3 regions of the Nocardioides panzhihuensis genome follow, and region 3 is predicted to be linked to each of the others. Evidence: predicted binding sites of a transcription regulator. Region 3 holds the regulator's gene; each other region holds the start of a gene.
What was found. Region 3 encodes LexA, which represses DNA repair genes until DNA is damaged. Its sites were predicted from a motif close to TCGAACANNTGTTCGA; they were not measured.

Region 1 (6,755 bases), 1.7 Mb from region 3:
CTCCTGGAGAACATCCATCCCGTCGCTGTCGAGAACCTCGAGAGGGCCGGCTTCGAGGTCGAGCTGCGCAGCAAGTCGCTCTCTGAGGACGAGCTGGTGGCCGACCTTCCGGGCGTGACGCTGCTCGGCATCCGGTCCAACACCCACATCACCCCGCGAGTGCTGGACGCGGCCACCGACCTCAAGGCGATCGGCTGCTTCTGCATCGGCACCAACCAGGTCGACCTGGTCGCTGCCGGCGAGCGCGGCGTGGCCGTCTTCAACGCCCCCTACTCCAACACCCGCTCGGTCGTCGAGCTGGTCATCGGCTACATCATCTCCCTGGCGCGCCGACTGCCGGAGAAGACCGAGAAGATGCACGCCGGTGTCTGGGACAAGTCCGCGAAGGGCTCCCACGAGGTCCGCGGCCGCACGCTCGGCATCATCGGCTACGGCAACATCGGCACCCAGCTCTCCAACGTCGCCGAGGCGCTGGGCTTCTACGTCATCTTCTACGACATCGCCGACCGGCTGGCCCACGGCAACGCGCGCCGGATGAAGTCGCTCGACGCGCTCCTGGCCGAGGCCGACGTCGTCTCCATCCACATCGACGGACGCCCCGGCAACCTGGGCATGTTCGGCGAGGAGCAGTTCGCGAAGATGAAGCCGCGCTCGCTGTTCATCAACGCCGCCCGCGGTTTCCTCGTCGACAACGACGCGCTGCGCAAGCACATCGAGTCCGGCCACATCGCCGGCGCCGCGCTCGACGTCTTCCCGATCGAGCCCAAGGCCCAGGGTGACGCCTTCGAGAGCCCGCTGCAGGGCCTCGACAACGTCATCCTGACCCCGCACGTGGGCGGTTCCACGCAGGAGGCCCAGGAGGAGATCGGCTGGTTCGTCTCCGGCAAGCTGGGCGACTTCATCCGCTCCGGTTCGACCGCGCTGAGCGTGAACCTGCCCGCCGTCCAGCCGCCGCCGCTGGGCGCGGGCGCTCGCCTCGCGCTGCTGCACGACAGCGTCCCGGGCGTGCTCGCCGAGCTCAACAACCTGCTCGCCGCCGAGGGCGTCAACGTGACCGGTCAATACCTCGCCACCGCCGGCGAGACCGGCTTCGTGGTCACCGACGTGACCGACGTACCGCCGACGACGCTGGAGAAGATCGCGGGCAACCCGCACACCCGGTGGGTGCGCGCCTACCCGGCCTGACGCTAGCGTTCTGGCCCATGGAGCTCCCTCAACATTGGCCGCTGCCCGAAGCGACCGAACTTCTCGGTGAGATTCTGGCAGCGTACGACGAGCCGACCCGCCGCTATCACGACCGTCGGCACCTCGCCGAGGTGCTGGACCGGATCGAGGAGCTGCGGGACGAGGGTGAGCGCTTCGACCCGTTGACCGTCACCCTGGCGGCGTTCTTCCACGACTCCGTCTACGACGGGGAGCGGGACGCCGAGGAGCGCTCGGCCACCTGGGCCGAGGACGCTCTGGGCGCCTACCTGGGTGCGGACGCGGTCGCCGAGGTCGCCCGCCTGGTGCGACTGACCGAGACCCACGACCCCGCGCCCGACGACCACGGCGGCCGGGTGCTCTCCGATGCCGACCTGGCGATCCTGGCGGCCCCGGCGGATCGGTATGCGGAGTACGTCTCGACGGTTCGCGAGGAGTACCAGCACCTCTCCGACGAGGAGTTCCGCGCCGGCCGCGCCCAGGTCCTGGAGCGGCTCCTCGAGAAGGAGTCGCTCTTCTCCACGCCCTTCGCCCGGATCAGCTGGGAGACCGCCGCCCGGGCCAACCTCGAGGCCGAGACGGAGACGCTCACCACATAACTGTCGCCTGATCAATAACAATTGGTGGCGGATGCCATCTCGGTGACAGAATTCGTCGGTGAGCTTCAAGACCTACGCCGATCTGTGGCGGATTCCCGATGTTCGCCGCATCCTCGTGCTGGGTCTGTTCCTCCGGATCCCGATGCCGGCGTCCGCTGTGATCGTGACCCTCCACGTGGTCGGTCCCCTGGACCGCTCCTACGCCCAGGCCGGCCTGGTCTCGACGGCCCTCGCGATCGCGATGGCGATCTCCGCACCCTGGCTCGGTCGCCTCCTCGACCGCCTCGGCCTGCGGCGTACGCTCCTGCTGCCGCTGGCCGTTCTGCCGATCGCCTGGTCGATCGCCCCCTGGGTCGGCTACTTCCCGCTGCTCGCGCTGGTTGCTGTCGCCGGCCTCTTCACCGTGCCGTCCTTCTCGATCGTGCGCCAGGTGATGCTCCGCTCGGTCGGCCCCGGGCAGCGCACCGCGGCGCTCAGCGCCGACGCGATCATGACCGAGCTCGCCTTCATGGCCGGTCCGGTCCTCGGCGTCCTCGGTGCGAGCTACTTCGGCACGTCATGGGCGTTGCTGATGATCCAGTGGCTCGGCATCGTGGCCGCTGTGCTGCTGTGGCTGCTCAACCCGAGGATCACCGAGGGCGACCCGACCGTCCCGAGCGACGCGGTCCCGAGCGACGCGGTCCCGAGCGACGCGGTCCCGAGCGACACCGGCAGACCGGCTCGCCGCTTCAGGCCACCGTCGTGGCTGAGCCCTGGCGTCGCGCTGCTCCTCGCCGGCACCTTCACCGCCTCGCTCATCCTCATCGCCGAGGACCTCGGCACCGTGGCCGCGATGCGCGACTTCGACCGGACTCCCCTGCTCGGTCTGGTGATGGCGATCTGGGCACTCGGCTCGCTGCTCGGCGCGCTCATCTATGGCGCCCTCAACAGTCACCCGCCGACATCGGTGATGCTCGTCCTGCTGGGCGCGACGACGGTGCTCACCGCGTTCGCCTGGGACCCGATCTCCTTCACCGCCCTGCTCCTGCTCAGCGGCTTCTTCTGCGCACCGACCCTGACCGCGGCGCTCGAGGCGATCACCCGCCACGTCCCCTCGTCCGTACGCGGCGAGGTCATGGGCTGGCACGGCTCGGCCATCACCCTCGGCAGCGCCGTCGGTGCCCCCGCCGCCGGGTTCGCCATCGACCTGATCGGCTGGCCGGGCGGCTTCGTCCTCGGCGGCGGTCTCGGTCTGCTGATCGCGGCGGCCATCTGGCTCACCACCCGCCGGATGTCCAGCCCGGCCGAGACGACCGAGCGAGGTCGAGCGGCGAGCTTGCTCGTCCGCTCGCGCCGAGCGAGGGAGTAACCGCGCGAAGCGCGGAGGCGTCACTCCCGCCGGGCGAGAAGTCACCCGCGCCGGCCGAGTAGTCACAGCCACGCCGCCTCGGCCGACCGCAGTGACGTCTCGGCCGACCGTAGTGACGCCTTGGCTAGCGCGGTCTGCGTGGCTTGCGGCGGCGCAGGCCGGCGGCGAGGAGCGCGGAGACCAGGTCCCGAGAGGTGACCTCGACGGCGCCTGCGGCGACGAGATCGTCGTAGGCCTCGGCCGGGACGTCGTAGTGGTCCCGGTCGAACCCACGGGCGGGGATGCCCAGCCGGCTCGCGAAGGTGTGCAGCTCCTCGTAGGAGGTGTCGCTGGCGAGGTGCGACCACATCCGGCCACGACTGGGGACGTTCGGCGGGTCGATGAGGATCACAAGGAGGATTGTCCGCGATCGTCCGCGATCGCGCATGGCGGCTCCTTGACCGGTCGGCAAGAATGGTCCGTGATGAACACGACAGTGCTGTTCGAGGCTCGGGCGAGGGTGCTCCACGACCTCGATGCCCGGGGGCTCGCCGGCGCGGCCGCCGTCTCCGCCCTCGAGGACGCGATGACCGAGCGCGGCTGGTGGGTGGAGCAGTGGCCGGAGGGCAAGGCGTACGTTGCCGGCCTGGTCGCCCAGGACGTGCAGGACCTGCTCTTCGACGGCGAGGTCTCCGAGCGGTGGCCGGTGTGCACCAGCTGTCCGCCCGAGTCGCCGACACACTCGCTGCACATCACACCCGACCTGGGTGGGCCCGACCCGATCTGGGTCTGCGAAGAAAGCGGCGACGTCGTCGCACCGCTCGGCGATCTCTGAGCCCGACTTCTCGGCGTCAGGACGGCCCGAGCTGCAGGTGCAGCGCGTAGCGGTCTGCTCGGTAGACCGAGCGGCACACCTCGACGTAGCGGTCCCCCGCGACTGATTTCCGCTGCCTGCGAAGCACGGGCACGCCGACGGAGAGGCCGAGCAGCGTGGCCTCCTCGATGTTGGCCACATCGGCGCGGAACGTGTCGTCGACCCACGACGGCCGCAGCCGGCGGCTGGCCAGCTCGGCGTAGAGGCTGGACGGCGCGGCGCGTTCGAGCAGACCGGGCACGATCATCTCGTCGAGATAGACGTCCTCGACGCAGATCGGCACCCCGTCGCCGCGACGGAGGCGACGCCAGTGGATGACGGCCGCGCCTTCCTCGATGGCCAGCGCGCGGGCGATGCTGGGCCCTGCCTTCTCCCGGCCGAGCAGCAGCGTCTCGGAGGATGCCTGCATCCCCCGGCGAGCCATCTCCTCGGTGAAGCCGAGCACCGGACTCGCTGCCCGCGGAGGACGCGCCACGAAGGTGCCCCGGCCCGGGATCCGGACCAGCAGACCGTCGGCGACGAGCGCGTCGAGCGCCTGTCGCACGGTGGCCCGAGCAACGCTGAACTTCTGGACCAGCTCACGCTCTGAGGGAGCCGAAGCGCCCGGGCTCTCGCCGACGACCAGCTCCCGTACGTACTCCCGGATCTGGACGTGCTTGAGGGAACGCTCACCCTCGACCGGCCGGACCATGAGCCGAGCGTAGGTGTACACCTCGCGTACGTCCCGAATTTCGTCAAGTTGTGACACTGCATCGAGATGAGGCGCCTCATCTGCAACGAAGTATCGATGTCCGATGTTCACTAGAACACATGTTCGATCACGAGGTATGCTGCGAAGGTGGACTTCCAGGGAACCCTCTTCGCCCCGACAGACGACGAGACCGCCGAGACGAGCTACGAGCGGATCCAGCTCGACCGCGGAGCCTGGGTGGACATCGCCCGAGGCTGGCTGCCCGATCCCGACGACGTCTTCGCAGCTCTGGTCAACGGCGTCCCGTGGCGCGAGGAGCGCCGCCAGATGTACGACCGCGTCGTCGACGTGCCTCGGCTCCTGCACACCTACCTGCAGGGAGACCCTCTTCCCCACCCACGCCTGGCCGAGGCGCGTGGTCGCCTCACCGCCCACTACCTGCCCGAGCTCGGCGAGCCGTTCGTGACCGCGGGCTGCTGCTACTACCGCGACGGCCACGACTCGGTCGCCTGGCACGGCGACAGGATCGGCCGGGGCCGCGCCAACGACACGATGGTCGCGATCGTCTCCGTCGGCGACCCACGCCGGCTGGCGCTGCGGCCCACCGGCGGCGGCAAGGGCATGAGCATCCAGATGGGCCACGGCGACCTCGTCGTCATGGGCGGCTCCTGCCAGCGCACCTGGGAGCACTCCATCCCCAAGGTCTCCTCCGCAGGCCCCCGGATCTCGGTCCAGTTCCGCCCCCGCAACGTCTTCTGAGAGGTCGCGCGCCTTCTGAGGCGGGGCCCCAGATGCGTTCCGTACGCTGGTAGGAAAGGATGGGACTGACAGCCGACGCCTCTGGAGCCGCCTTGACCACCACCGCACCGCCCCTCGCCCCGCCGTCCGCGGAGGAGATCGCCAGGGCGAAGGAGATCGTCGGGCGGATCAGCACCGCCTTCAGCAGCCGTGTGGTCGGCCAGGAGCGGCTCAGGACAGCGCTCCTGATCGCGCTCCTCTCCGAGGGTCACGTCCTGCTCGAGAGCGTCCCCGGGCTCGCCAAGACGCTGGCCGCGGCGACGCTGTCGCAGACGGTCGAGGCGAAGTTCTCCAGGATCCAGTGCACTCCCGACCTGCTGCCGAGCGACATCATCGGCACCCAGGTCTACGACCAGCGCAACCACGAGTTCGAGACCCAGCTCGGCCCGGTGCACGCCAACTTCGTGCTGCTCGACGAGATCAACCGCTCCTCCGCCAAGACCCAGAGCGCCATGCTCGAGGCGATGCAGGAGCGCCAGACCAGCATCGCGGGCCACATCCACCCGCTGCCGCGCCCGTTCATGGTGCTCGCCACACAGAACCCGATCGAGGAGGAGGGCACCTACGTCCTCCCCCACGCGCAGATGGACCGGTTCCTGCTCAAGGAGATCGTCAACTATCCCAGCGACGGCGAGGAGCTCGTCGTCCTGGAGCGCATCGAGGCCGGCACTCTCGGACCCGACCACGAGGTGACCCGCCCGGTCGCCGACCCCGACGACGTGATCTGGCTCCAAGAGCTCGCCAAGCGGGTCTACGTCGACCCCGCGATCAAGCGCTACATCGTCGCCCTCGTCCAGTCCACCCGCAACGCCTCCCAGCTTCTCGGGCCGGAGACCGGTTCCTACGTCGAGATCGGGGCGTCCCCGCGTGCCTCGATCGCGTTCCTGCAGGCGTCGCGCGCGGCGGCGCTGCTGCTCGGCCGCTCCTACGTCACGCCCGAGGACGTGCGCGAGCTGCGCCACAGCATCCTGCGCCACCGGCTCCATCTCAGCTTCGAGGCGCTGGCCGAGAAGGTCCAGCCCGAGATGCTGGTCGACGCGCTGGTCCGCGCTGTCCCTAGCCCCTGAGTGGCACAGCCATGGCGACCTACCTTCCCCGGATCCGCACGCGGCTGATGATCCACGCCCACCGGAAGGTGGTGGGCCTGCTGGACGGGGAGTACGCCAGCATCCAGACCGGGCGCAGCATGGACTTCCACGACCTGCGGGAGTACGTCCCCGGGGACGACGTGAAGGACATCGACTGGAAGGCGACGGCCCGTTC
Region 2 (6,755 bases), 3.4 Mb from region 3:
CACCGCTGATCTGCGCACCACCGCTGATCCGCGAGTCGGCGGTCGGCGCGGAGATGACCTTGCCGTCCAGGGTGATCGCGAACTGCTCGCCGGTGCCGGCGATCGCGCCGGTGGTCTCGGCGAAGGCCTTGTTGCCCTCGGACTTGAAGTCCAGGGTGACGACGTAGTTGGCCTGCTGCTGCGGGATGCCGTAGGAGGCTTCCTTGATCTCGGTGCCCTCGATGACCGCCGGGGTCAGCAGGTAGGGGATCCCGTCGTCGTCACAGGTCAGCAGCGGCTCGCCGGGGAGGTCCTCGACCGGGTCGGAGCCGGGCGCGGGGCAGGTGAAGCTGGCGTAGCGGGTCGCCCACTCCGCCGGCGGGTTGCGCATGAACTCGACGGCGTCGTCGACAGCGACCGTCGAGTTGGCGTCCTTCTTCTTGTCGTCGGCCGACTCGGGCTTGGCGCTCGGCGAGGCACTCGGGCTGCCCGAGGTCTTCTCGTCGGCGGCGGGCTCGACGGTCTCGCCGCCGAACGGCGCGCGCGGCGAGGTGCCGGGGGCGGTGCCGGCCGAGGGGTCCTGGATCATCGACCCCGGGTCGGACCCGGCGGCGTTGCCACAGGGCTTCTGCGGGCTGCAGGCGACCAGACGGAAGCGGAGCTTCGCGGTCTGGCGAACGCGCTCGGCGGTCTCCTGCTGCACCTTGCCGGTGCCTGGGATCGAGACCTTGATGACGTCGTTGCCCTCGGTGGTCACCCGGCCACCGGTGACACCGCTGCCGTTGACCCGCTGGTCGATGATCGCCTTGGCCTCCTCGAGGCTCTCCTTCGGCACCGATCCGCCCTCGGAGTTCTCCGCGGTCATCGAGATCTCGGTGCCTCCGCGCAGGTCGAGGCCCAGCTCGGGCTTCCAGCTGCCGGCGAAGGCGATGCCGCCGAACATGATCGCGATCGCCAAGAAGAGCAGGACGAGTGTCCGGCCGGGGCGCGCGGTCTTGCGTGCCATGTGTTGGTCAGTCCTTCTTGTCGAGGTCCACGATGACGTTGTCGGCGTCGGCAGAGGTCTGCTCGGGAGCATCCTCCACCTCGGCCTCGGCCTCCTCGGCAGGCGCCTCGACGACCTTCTGGGCCACCGCCTGGCGCACCACCTGGACGACGACGCCGTCAGCGACCTCGACCTTGATGTTCGCCGTGGACTCCTCGACCTCGGCCACGGTGCCGAAGAGGCCGGCAGTCAGCATCACCCTGTCGCCCGGCTGGAGGTTGAGCTGCAGCTCACGAGCCTGCTTGGCGCGCTTCTGCTGCGGCCTGATCAGCAAGAAGTAGAACAGGACGATGATGACGATAAAAGGCAGGAATTCCACGGGGGTTCGGCTCCGACAGTCTCAGGGGTCAACCGGCAGTCGCACGGCGACGTGCAAGTCTAACCAGGGACCTGGTTGAGACTGTGACTCAGGGCTCATCCCAGAGCGTGTCCACCGACCAGGCCGCGGCCTCGGCGTTGGCGGGCACCGGCAGCCCGAGGTGTGCCCAGGCGGCCGGGGTGGCGACCCGGCCCCGCGGCGTACGGGCCAGGAAGCCGGAGCGGACCAGGAACGGCTCGGCGACCTCCTCGACCGTCTCGCGCTCCTCAGCCACCGCGACGGCAAGGGTGGAGATGCCCACCGGTCCCCCGCCGAAGCGTCGGCACAGGGCGTCGAGGACGGCCAGGTCGAGGCGGTCCAGGCCGAGCGGGTCGACCTCGTAGAGGTCCAGGGCCTTCTGGGCGACCTGCTGGGTGACCGTGCCGTCGGCCTTGACCTGGGCATAGTCGCGTACGCGGCGCAGCAGCCGGTTGGCGATCCGCGGGGTGCCGCGGGAGCGGCCGGCGATCTCGGTGGCGCCGTCGTCCTCGACGGTGACGTCGAGCAGCCCCGCAGAGCGGCGCACGATCAGCTCGAGGTCTGCCGGGTCGTAGAGCTCGAGGTGGCCGGTGAAGCCGAACCTGTCGCGCAGCGGGCCCGGGAGCAGCCCGGCGCGCGTGGTCGCGCCGACCAGCGTGAACGGGGGCAGGTCGATCGGGATCGCGGTCGCGCCCGGGCCCTTGCCGATGACGACGTCGACCCGGAAGTCCTCCATCGCCATGTAGAGCATCTCCTCGGCGGGGCGGCTCATCCGGTGGATCTCGTCGACGAAGAGCACCTCGCCCTCGTTGAGCCCGCTCAGGATCGCGGCCAGGTCACCGGCGTGCGTGATCGCGGGCCCGGAGGTGATCCGCAGGGGCGCGGCCATCTCGGCGGCGATGATCATCGCGAGGGTGGTCTTGCCGAGCCCCGGAGGCCCGGAGAGGAGTACGTGGTCGGGGGCCCGCTCGCGCTGTCGCGCCGCCTCCAGGACGAGGTTGAGCTGCTCGCGGACCCGCTGCTGGCCGATCAGCTCGTCGAGGCTCTTGGGGCGCAGCGCCGCCTCGACGACTCGGTCGTCACTGTCTGCCTCGGCGATGGTGAGCGAGGAACTGTACCCATCAAAGCGGGAGTCCTCCTCGTTGGCCTGCAGGTCGTCCTCGTGCATCGGTTATGCCTTCGACAGGGTGCGGAGCGCTGCACGCAGGAGAATCGAGATGTTGGCCTGGTCACCGGCCTCCGGCTCGATCGCGGTGACGGCCTTGTCGGCGTCCTTGGCGTTGTAGCCCAGGCCGATCAGCGCCTCGGCGACCTGGTCGCGCCACGGCGCCGACGCGGCGGTGGGAGCGGGTGCGGAGGCGGTGCCCGTCGGCGCACCGATCCGGTCCTTGAGCTCCAGGATCACCCGCTGGGCGCCCTTCTGGCCGATGCCCGGGACCTTGGTGAGGGTCTTGGCGTCCTCGCCCGCGATGGCGATCCGGATGCCGTCGGGCGAGAGCACCGCGAGCATCGCCTGGGCGAGCTTCGGGCCGACGCCGGAGGCGGTCTGGAGGAGCTCGAAGAGGGTGCGCTCGTCGGCGTCGGTGAACCCGAACAGCGTCAACGAGTCCTCACGCACGACCAGGCTGGTCGGCAGATAGGCCTCCTCGCCGGCGCGGAGCGTGGCCAGCGTGTTGGGGGTGCAGAGCAGCTCGATGCCGATGCCACCGACCTCGACGACGGCAGTGGAGAGGCTGACGGCGGCGACCTTGCCGCGTACGGACGCGATCATCTGCGGACCTTCCCTGCGGCCGCGGCGACCGCGGCTTCGATGCGGTTCTGGGCGCCTCCGCGCCACTGGTGGGTGATGGCCAGCGCGAGCGCGTCGGCGGCGTCGGCCGGCTTCGGTGGGGTCGGGAGCCGCAGGATGCGGGTCACCATCGCGGTCACCTGCTGCTTGTCGGCACGACCGTTGCCGGAGACGGCGGCCTTGACCTCGGACGGCGTGTGCAGGGCGACCGGGATCCCACGCCGGGCGGCGCAGACCATCGCGAGACCGCTGGCCTGGGCCGTACCCATGATCGTGGAGACGTTCGAGCGCGCGAAGATCCGCTCGATCGCGACCGCGTCGGGCCGGTGCTCCTCGATCCAGGCGTCGATCCCCTTCTCGATGCTCACCAGTCGCTCCCAGACGGGAAGGTCGGAGGACGTACGGAGCACGCCGACGTCCACCATCGACAACGGCCGGCCGAGCGAGCCGTCGACCACACCCATCCCGCACCGGGTCAGGCCGGGGTCGATCCCAAGCACCCGCATCAGCACCTCCATCGAACGTCTGTTCGTAGCGTACCGGCATCGCTGGTCGAGCCGCCGGAGCCCCTGGGCGGAGGCGTGTCGAGACCAACACGGTCCCCTGTCGCGCTCGATAGACCGTGTTGGTCTCGACACGGGTTCGCTCGTTCCTCACGAATCCGGCTCGACCAGCGCGGCGCGTCAGGCGTCGACGGTCTCCATGACCTCGTCGGGGACGTCGGCGTTGGAGAAGACGTTCTGAACGTCGTCGAGGTCGTCGACCGCGTCGATGAGCTTGAAGACCTTCTCGGCGGCGGAGGCGTCGGCGACCGGGATGTCCATGCTCGCGACGAACTGGACCTCGGCGGAGTCGTAGTCGATGCCGGCGTCCTGCAGAGCGGTGCGGACCGCGACCACGTCGGAGGGGTCGGAGACGATCTCGAAGGACTCACCGAGGTCGTTGACGTCCTCGGCGCCGGCGTCGAGGGTGGCCTCGAGAAGGTCGTCCTCGGAGACCGACTTGCTCTCCTGCGCCTTCGCCACCACGACGACGCCCTTGCGGTCGAAGAGCCGCGAGACCGAGCCCGGGTCGGCCATGGTGCCGCCGTTGCGAGTGACCGCGGTGCGCACCTCCATCGCCGCCCGGTTGCGGTTGTCGGTCAGACACTCGATGAGGAGCGCGACGCCCTGGGGGCCGTAGACCTCGTACATGATCGTGTCGTAGCTGACGCCGCCGCCGTCGAGCCCACCGCCGCGCTTGACGGCGCGGTCGATGTTGTCGTTGGGGACCGACTGCTTCTTGGCCTTCTGGATGGCGTCGAAGAGGGTCGGGTTTCCGGTCGGATCAGGACCGCCGGTCTTGGCCGCGATCTCGATCGTCTTGATGAGCTTGGCGAAGAGCTTGCCGCGCTTGGCGTCGATCGCCGCCTTCTTGTGCTTGGTCGTTGCCCACTTGGAGTGGCCGCTCATCTGGAAACCGTCCTTTGCCCCGCGTCGTCGCTGTGCTTTCGAGCCTTGTCGAGCCGCCACCGGCTCCGTTGTCTTTTCGGGTCACAGGGCAGCGAGACCCCATTCTAACTACGTGCGGTACGTCACGCTCAGCAGCAGGTGTCCAGGAACAGCCGGTGCAGCCGGTCGTCGGCGTTGACCTCGGGATGAAAGCTCGTGGCCATCAGCTGGTTCTGACGTACGGCGACGGCGTGTCCCGCGATGCCGGCCAGCACCTCGACCCCCGCGCCGACCTCCTCGACCCACGGCGCCCGGATGAAGACACCGTGGACGGTCTCGGCCAGGCCGGTGACCTCGAGATCGGTCTCGAACGACTCCGTCTGCCGCCCGAAGGCGTTGCGCCTGACGGTGATGTCCAACCCGCCGATGGTCTCCTGACCCTCGGCTGCGTCGAGCAGCCGGTCGGCCAGGAGCACCATGCCGGCGCAGGTGCCGAGCGCCGGCATCCCGCCCCGGACCCGCTCGCGGAGCGGGTCGAGCAGATCGAACGTACGCGCCAGGCGCCACATCGTCGTCGACTCACCGCCGGGGATGACGAGCGCGTCGCAGGCGTCGAGCTCCTCCCGGCGGCGTACGGACGTTCCCTTCACCCCCAGGCGGTCGAGCGCGGCGAGGTGCTCGCGGACGTCACCCTGGAGGGCGAGTACGCCGGTGGTGGTCACCAGCCGCGCTCCGCGAACTGGATCGACCTGGCCGGCTCGTCGACGTTGATCCCGACCATCGCCTCGCCCAGACCGCGGGAGACCTTGGCGACGACGTCGGGGTCGTCGTGGAAGGTGGTCGCCTTGACGATCGCCTCGGCACGCTGGGCCGGGTTGCCGGACTTGAAGATGCCGGAGCCGACGAAGACGCCCTCGGCGCCGAGCTGCATCATCATCGCGGCGTCGGCCGGGGTCGCGATGCCGCCGGCGGTGAACAGGACGACCGGCAGCTTGCCGTTCTCGGCGACCTCCTTGACGAGCTCGTAGGGCGCCTGGAGCTCCTTGGCAGCCACATAGAGCTCGTCCTCGGCCAGGGCGCCGAGGCGGCGGATCTCGCGCCGGATCGTACGCATGTGGGTGACCGCGTTGGACACGTCACCGGTGCCGGCCTCGCCCTTGGAGCGGATCATCGCCGCGCCCTCGGTGATGCGGCGCAGGGCCTCGCCGAGGTTGGTCGCGCCGCACACGAACGGCACCGTGTAGGCCCACTTGTCGATGTGGTTCTCATAGTCGGCCGGGGTCAGCACCTCGGACTCGTCGATGTAGTCGACGCCCAGGGACTGGAGCACCCGGGCCTCGGCGAAGTGGCCGATGCGGGCCTTGGCCATGACCGGGATGGAGACGGCCTCGATGATGCCGTCGATCATGTCGGGGTCGGACATCCGGCTGACTCCGCCCTGGGCGCGGATGTCGGCGGGGACGCGCTCCAGCGCCATCACCGCCACTGCTCCGGCGTCCTCGGCGATCTTCGCCTGCTCGGGGGTGACCACGTCCATGATCACGCCGCCTTTGAGCATCTCCGCCATCCCGCGCTTGACCCGCGAGGTTCCCGTCTCGTTCATGCTTGTTGCCATGTGGCGATCGTAGGTCGGGAACCGACGTACGCCACCCTCGGAAAGCCCTGGTCAGGCCACTGTTCCCGAAGTGGACTGATCGCCGGTGAGGGCTTCGGCGGCCTCGGCCACCGCGGTTGGCGTGCCGGCGAGGGACCAGAGCACTCCCCCGGCCTCGACCTGGATCGTGGTGCCGCCGACGCCGAGGACGAGGGCCGCCCCGGGGAGGCGGTCCCAGTCGGGGACGGAGTGCTGGCAGAAGAGGTGGAGCTTGCCCTGGGCGATGGCGGTGAGGTCCATCGACCCGGAACCGAGGATCCGGATCGAGGCGGCTCGGGCGGCGACCCGGACGTACGCCTCACCGGACGGGTGGCTCAGCTTGCGCGGGTGGAGGTAGGTGGTGAGGCACGCGTGCGAGAGCGGCGTGTCCGGCATCGCGTCGAGTCGGATTCCGTTACGGGTGGTGGGCAGCTCGGGGCCACCGACGTAGACGGCGTCCTCGGCCGGTGAGTAGACCGCCCCCAGGACGATGCTGTTCACGTCTCCCGGGGCACCGTCGGTCAGAGCCAGCGCCGAGCACC
Region 3 (6,755 bases):
GCTGCAGCATCAGCTCGTCGAGCGCGACCTGCCGCGTCTGGTGAAGGCGATCGGCTCCCGCCCGGGCGTCGACGCCTCCTACGCCGTCCTCAAGGGCCGCTCCAACTACGCCTGCCTCCACCGCGTGCGTGAGGGGGCTCCCGACGACCAGGGCACCCTGGTCGACGTGCCGCTGGGTGCGATGGCGGAGAAGGTCCTCGAGCTCCGCAGCTGGGCCGAGAAGGAGGCGGACAAGGGCGGCAGCGGTGAGCGTGACTCCGCGCCGCGGCACACCGACCGCGAGTGGCGCCAGGTCTCGGTCAACCACCGCGACTGCCTCGGTGCCGCCAAGTGCCCCTTCGGTGAGGAGTGCTTCGCCGAGGTCGCCCGCGAGAAGGCTCAGAAGAGCCACCTGATCGTCACCAATCACTCGCTGCTCGCGATCGACGCGATCGAGGGGGTGCCGATGATCCCGGAGTACGACGCCGTGGTGATCGACGAGGCCCACGAGCTGGTCGCCCGGGTGACCCAGGCGGCGACCGACGAGCTGACCGCGGCCGAGGTTGAGCGGGCCGCCCGCCGCGCTCAGAGGCACATCGACGGATCCGAGGCCGACGACCTGGCCGACGCCTCCGACGCGCTCCGAGCGGCGATCAACGAGACGTCGCCGGGGCGGCTGATCACGCTGCCCGAGGTCGTCTCGGACGCCTTGGTGCTCGTGCGTGACGCTGCTCGCTCCGCGCTCTCCGCGCTCCCCAAGCCGAAGGACTCCGAAGGCTCTGACCCCGGCTTCCAGCAGGCCAAGGGTGGCCTGCAGGAGGTCTTCACCACCGCCGAGCGGATGGCCGCTGCCGCCGAGTCCGACGTCATCTGGATCAACGAGGGTGGCGACAGGATCCCGCCGCGCCTGTGTGTCGCGCCCCTGCAGGTCTGGGCGCAGATGCGCGACAAGCTGCTGCGGGAGAAGACCGTCGTCTTCGCCTCGGCGACCCTCAAGCTCGGCGGCGACTTCGGCCCCGTGGCCGGATCCCTCGGGCTGAAGGCGGAGGAGCGCGCCGAGCTCGGCGCCGGGGCGCAGCGTACGGAGGACGTTCTGCCGTGGATCGGGCTGGATGTCGGCAGTCCGTTCGACTACGGCAGGCAGGGGATCTTGTACGTCGCCCGCCACCTGCCCCCTCCCGGGCGCGACGGCATGGGCGCCAAGACCATGGACGAGATCGTCGACCTGGTCGACGCCGCGGACGGGCGTACGCTCGGGCTCTTCTCCTCACGCCGTGCCGCCGAGGCGGCCGCCGAGGTCGTGCGCCAGAAGCTGCCTCACCTGACCACGCTGGCCCAGGGCGACGCCCAGCTGCCCGAGCTCGCCGCGCAGTTCGTCGCCGACCCGCATACGGTGCTCTTCGGGACGCTGTCGCTGTGGCAGGGCCTCGACGTGCCCGGTGACACCTGCCAGCTCGTGATCATCGACCGGATCCCGTTCCCGCGGCCCGACGACCCGCTGATGTCGGCCCGGCAGCAGGCGGCCGACAAGGCCGGCGGCAACGGGTTCATGCAGGTCGCAGCAACTCATGCGGCGCTGCTGCTGGCGCAGGGGGCCGGTCGGCTGATCCGCACCACCACCGACCGTGGGGTCGTGGCCGTGCTCGACGCCCGCCTGGCGACCGCCCGCTACGGCGGGTTCCTCAAGGCGAGCCTGCCGCCGATGTGGGCCACCACCGACCCCGATGTCGTCCGAAAGGCTCTCAAGCGGCTCTCCGAGCTGGCCTCTGCCTGAGCCAGCGGTATCGGCTCGTCCTGACCAAAACTCACGCCGAGTCGGCTCGTCAGAACGAGCCGGCTCGGCGTGGGATGTGCGTCAGCGGTAGGTCTTCGCCCACCAGCGATGGGTGGCCTTGTCGGGCGAAGCGACACCGCGGCAGGAGAACGCGGTGCCCTGGCCACACTTGAAGTTGCTGCTCGCGTTGGCGAAGGTGACCTCGACCTTGCGGATCCGCTTGGAGGAGAAGCCCTTGATGGTCTTCGTGGCGATGCCGTCGCGGTTGGGCTTGAGGTAGTAGACGCTCCGGGTGCCGTCGGTGCGGAAGACGCTGACCACGGCGGCGTTGGCGTCGCGACGAGCCACGTCGACCTTCACCCGCAGCTTCCAGCCCTTGCCGACCTTCTTGGGCACGAGGCGCTGCGAAGCGTAGGTGAGGTGCTTGAGGGTGAACTTGCCGCCGATGGTCTGCCGCTTGGCGGGCAGCGCGATGCGGCCGTCGTAGACCGGCGCGTAGTAGGCGCGGCCCTCGCTGTAGGTCTTCGAGGGGGCCAGGTTGGCGGCGGCGAAGCGGACGTACTGCTCCTTCAGGGTGGTGCCGCGAGCGGCGAGCGCCCGGCGGATCGCGAGGGTGGAGTAGGTCGACGGGGCCCGGTTCCAGACGTCGAGGACCACTGCCGGCAGGTCGCCCCGCTCCCTGGCGAAGCGCTCGGAGAGATAGCGGAAGAAGATCCAGTTGCCGTAGATGCCGAGGTTGGAGACGTTGGAGTTGTCGAGCGGCTTGCGCTGGTCCTCGAGCTGGCCGTAGGCGAGGTACTGCCGGTTGTCGTTGATGCTGTCGTAGACCTCGTCCTCGACCCAGGTCGCGGTGGACTCCATCATCCAGCGGTCCTCGCCGGCGTCGTAGGCGAACTGAACCGCGTGGAAGTACTCGTGAGCGGCCGTCACGCGAAGGTTCTCGGTGGGCGTGTTCATGGAGCCGTACTCGCTGGTGGCGTAGTCGTTGTCCAGGACGCAGTAGGCGGTCGCGGCGGTCTTGGAGACCTTCGTCTCCGGCGCGCAGTAGCCGTAGTAGCCCTCGTCGTAGAGGTTCTCCAGGTAGATGTCGACCTTGCCCGGGGTGACCGACTTGTCGGCCGCGGGCTTGCGGTAGCCCGCCTTCACGTAGATGTTGTGGACCTTCGTGACCACGTCGCGGACCTGGGTCGCGTACGCCACGGAGGCCCTGTCGCCACCCTTGCCCGGGGTGTAGTGGACGCAGACCGCGTCGCTGCAGGTCTGGCTGGCCGCGCGGGGACGGGCGAGCAGCTCGCGCGCTGCCGTCTGGTTGGAGCCGTCCAGAGCGTCCTTGGCGTTCCACAGGTCGGCCAGCGCGATCGTCGCGTCGGGGCGGCCGGCGACGTGGCGCCCGGGCACGAACTGCCGCGCGCCGCGAACCGACTGGTTGCGCTTGACCTTCTTGGCCGCCGCGAGCGCCTCACGGGCCGCCTTCTCCGTCACCGGCTGCTCGGCGCTGGTGTTCCCGCCGGTCATCACCGACGCGGCCGGGGTCGACCCGGTTGCGGGCATGGTGGCCGCGAACGTGGCTACGACCATGCCTGCGATCAGGACGAGGGAGCGTTGTTTGCGGTTGATCCGGCGGGCAATGTTTCGCATGAGATACCAGACGTTCGGGAAGGCAGACCAGGGCAGTCTAAGCGCAGAGGGCCGACCCTACACCGGTGAAACGCCTAGACGGGCCGCGAGACATGAGGGTGGTGCCGAGCGCTGCAGGAGACGACTCAGCCGCCGGCCCTGTATGGGCCGGCGGCTGGATCTCACGCAGTGTTCAGGTCTCAGAGGCTACGCAGAACAGCCGTCACCTTGCCGAGGATCGTCGCGTGGGTGCCGTCGATCGGCTCGTACGCAGCGTTGTGCGGCAGCAGCCAGACCTTGCCGTCCTTGCGGGAGAGCGTCTTGACGGTCGCCTCGCCATCGATCAGCGCGGCCACGATCTCGCCGTTCTCCGCGGTCGGCTGCTGGCGCACGACCACGAAGTCGCCGTCGCAGATGGCGGCGTCGACCATCGAGTCACCGGAGACCGAGAGCAGGAAGAGATCGCCGTTGCCGACCAGCTGCTTGGGCAGCGGGAAGACGTCCTCGACGCTCTGCTGGCTCGACGTCTCCTCGGCCAGGATCGGGCCACCGGCCGCGATCCGACCGACCAAGGGGACCATGGTGGCGTCGGGGTTGGGGTTGACTGCGGCCTCGGCGGCGACCGTCGTCTCGGGCTCCTCGCCGGACATCGCCTTGCGGTGAGCCATCACCTCGGGGAGGAAGACCTCGAGGGCGCGGGGTCGCTTCGGGTCCTTGCGGATCAGACCACGCTGCTCCAACGCGCGGAGCTGGTGGGCCACGCTGCTGGTGCTGGTCAGCCCGACCGCGGCGCCGATCTCGCGCATGCTGGGCGGATAGCCGCGCTGCTCGATGCTGTCGCGCAGGTGCGCGAGGATGCGCTGCTGACGCGGCGTGAGCCCGGTCGCGTCCGGCGGCCCATCGGGCAGCTCGCGGACGCGGCTCTTCTTCGAACCGCCTGATCCGGTGCCTGTCTTCTGCGTGGTCATGTCATCACATTAGTCCCTCTGGCACCACTACTTCAAACATCTGTTCGATCTCATCTGTGACGCGTGTCGGCGCTCGAAAATTCTTGGGCGCGCCACTTGCGTTGTTCGAACACGTGATCTAACTTCGAACATGTGCTCGATCGAACACGTGATCGAGAGACTTGTGAACTGGAGGCCGTGATGAGTGCAACCGTCTATGTGCTGCCCGTAGCCGAACCGCCCCGCCCTGTGCGTGAGGAGCGCCGCTCGACGGTGCGACTCACCCGGCGAGGACGGGTCGTCGTGTTCGCGTTCGCGTTGGTCGTGCTCTTCGGGATCGCGCTGATCGGGGCGAAGGTGGCGTTCGCGGCGGAGAACGGTGCGGAAAAAAGTGCCAGATTTCTTGGCCCTGACTCCGCCGCCCACACGATGGTCGTCGGTGATGGCGACACGCTCTGGGACATCTCCGCGAAGGCCATCGTCGGCACTGACGCCTCGATTCGGGAGATGGAGCAGACGATCAAGGAGCTCAACGGCCTCGAGTCCTCGATGCTCCTGTCCGGGCAGACCCTGATCGTGCCGACCGCGCCGTAAGGCTCATTGATGTCCGGCTGCTCCTTCGAGACGACTGAGCGAGGTCGAGCGGCGAGCTTGCTCGTCCGCTCGCGCCGAGCGAGGGAGTCAGCCCGCGCAGCGGGCACCCTGGCAGCCGGCAACCGGGGAAAGTGAGAGTGCTGCAGACGATGGGAAGCGTCTGCAGCACTCTCGCTGTTTCGGGGCCTGCTGTTTCGGTGTCAGTGACGCCCGCGATAAGGGCTGTCCGGCTCGGCCGGCGGCCACTGCTTGTTGCGGATGCCGTGTCGCGGCGGCCACTCGTCGTCCGGTTGGTCGGACGGGTCCTGGGGTTGCCGCTGGGCGGGCATCGCCTGGGTTGCCGCGGGATCCTGGGTCAGTCGAGCCCGAGAGCCGGTCTGGCCGTAGCTGATCGGCGCCTGGTAGGCGCCGGACTGATACTGCGGGGCTGCGGCCTGCTGGGTGGGATAGCCGTCGGTGGTGTATCCCTGCGATGCGTACCCCGGGGTGCTCTGTGGTGTCGAGGTCGGCGTCGAGGGGTTGGAGTAGTAGGGCTGCGGGGTCGGCGGAGGACTGGTCGGCGGTTGGTAGGCCGATGCGCCGTAAGCGGCTCGGCTGCCGGTGTTGCCGTAGCCCTGATCGTCCCCGGGGTAGCCGTAGGGCGACTGGGAGCCCGTGTCCGTGTTGTAGGCCGAGCGACTCCCGGTGCCGCCGTACGGCTGCTGCTGACTCCCGGTGTCGGTGCTGTGTCGGTTGTAGGAGCCGGTGTCCTCGTAGCCGTAGGAGCCGGTGCCGTAGTAGTCCTGCTCCGAGTAGGTCTGGCCCGGATAGTCCTGCTCCTCGACGTAGGCGTTGGAGTGGTTTCCGGCGTAGTCGTCGGCGGGCGGTGGGGTGGGGGAGCCGGTGAGGGCCCGCCAGGCCTTCCCGGCGAAGGTGAAGGTCAGGAAGAGGCAGGCGACTGCTGCGACCGCTGCGATGGCGAGCTTCACCCAGGCGCCGGAATCGCCTCCCCGTGCGTCGGCCCCGAAACCGACGGCGACCCACACCAGCACTCCCCAGATGATCAGGGAGACCAGTGTTGCGATCGCAGGCAAGATGAAAGGTGGCCGGGGACCGCTTCTGGGGCGCGTGCCTCTCCGCGACCCGACGCGATTTCCTCCGGAGATGTTTGTCACGGGGGTCATTCTTACGCATGGAGCCCAGTTCGGTGCCCCTGAACCGGAATCTTTCGGTGTTTGGCCCGGCGACACGCCGTGCAGGCGGGAAACCCGCCCCGCGCTTGCATCGGCTGAGGGGCGGGCGTACGGTTACCACTACATCTAGTAGTTACACGGCTGTAGTTATCCACATCTAGTTCACATGAACAGGTGGATGACTCACAGCGATGTGGGTGTTGTTCCACAGGGGTCCACGCTCGTATCCACAGGTTCCACAGGCTCGGGCCGCCGTTGAGACGGCCTGGATCCACAGGCTTCATGAGAGGGGCTCGACCGTGCACTGTCCGTTCTGCCGACACAGCGACACCAAGGTGCTCGACTCCCGTGTGGCCGAGGAGGGTGGCCAGATCCGGCGCCGCCGGGTCTGCCAGGAGTGCGGGAAGCGGTTCACGACCGTCGAGCAGATGCAGCTGATGGTGGCCAAGCGCTCCGGCGCAGCGGAGCCGTTCAGCCGCGACAAGGCGGTGCACGGCGTACGCAAGGCTTGCAAGGGTCGCCCGGTCACCGAGGATCAGCTCGCCTGCCTCGGTCAAGAGGTCGAGCAGGCGCTGCGGAGCCAGGGGTTGGCCGAGGTTCCCAGCCACGAGGTGGGGTTGGCGATCCTCGCGCCGCTGCGCGAGCTCGACGAGGTGGCCTATCTGCGCTTCG

Region 1: BJ988_RS20435 (alpha-ketoglutarate-dependent dioxygenase AlkB) is a predicted target of LexA. The motif match lies at 4,806-4,821, and genes of this name have one in related genera.
Region 2: ruvC (crossover junction endodeoxyribonuclease RuvC) is a predicted target of LexA. The motif match lies at 3,668-3,683, and genes of this name have one in related genera.

What each region holds. Positions count from the first base shown of each region.
Region 1 covers NZ_JACBZR010000001.1:4,298,517-4,305,271, forward strand. Annotated here, with positions in the region: gene serA (phosphoglycerate dehydrogenase) at 1-1,185, shown strand, start outside; gene BJ988_RS20410 (HD domain-containing protein) at 1,203-1,802, shown strand; gene BJ988_RS20415 (MFS transporter) at 1,861-3,150, shown strand; gene BJ988_RS20420 (DUF4031 domain-containing protein) at 3,275-3,541, opposite strand; gene BJ988_RS20425 (hypothetical protein) at 3,614-3,964, shown strand; gene BJ988_RS20430 (GntR family transcriptional regulator) at 3,981-4,694, opposite strand; gene BJ988_RS20435 (alpha-ketoglutarate-dependent dioxygenase AlkB) at 4,842-5,453, shown strand; gene BJ988_RS20440 (AAA family ATPase) at 5,546-6,559, shown strand; gene BJ988_RS20445 (DUF58 domain-containing protein) at 6,571-6,755, shown strand, end outside.
Region 2 covers NZ_JACBZR010000001.1:2,551,793-2,558,547, forward strand. Annotated here, with positions in the region: gene secD (protein translocase subunit SecD) at 1-985, opposite strand, end outside; gene yajC (preprotein translocase subunit YajC) at 993-1,343, opposite strand; gene ruvB (Holliday junction branch migration DNA helicase RuvB) at 1,432-2,529, opposite strand; gene ruvA (Holliday junction branch migration protein RuvA) at 2,533-3,132, opposite strand; gene ruvC (crossover junction endodeoxyribonuclease RuvC) at 3,129-3,656, opposite strand; gene BJ988_RS12155 (YebC/PmpR family DNA-binding transcriptional regulator) at 3,834-4,601, opposite strand; gene pdxT (pyridoxal 5'-phosphate synthase glutaminase subunit PdxT) at 4,730-5,302, opposite strand; gene pdxS (pyridoxal 5'-phosphate synthase lyase subunit PdxS) at 5,299-6,195, opposite strand; gene BJ988_RS12170 (inositol monophosphatase family protein) at 6,247-6,755, opposite strand, start outside.
Region 3 covers NZ_JACBZR010000001.1:5,976,396-5,983,150, forward strand. Annotated here, with positions in the region: gene BJ988_RS28320 (helicase C-terminal domain-containing protein) at 1-1,753, shown strand, start outside; gene BJ988_RS28325 (MXAN_6640 family putative metalloprotease) at 1,835-3,391, opposite strand; gene lexA (transcriptional repressor LexA) at 3,571-4,338, opposite strand; gene BJ988_RS28335 (LysM peptidoglycan-binding domain-containing protein) at 4,519-4,911, shown strand; gene BJ988_RS28340 (hypothetical protein) at 5,112-5,984, opposite strand; gene nrdR (transcriptional regulator NrdR) at 6,383-6,755, shown strand, end outside.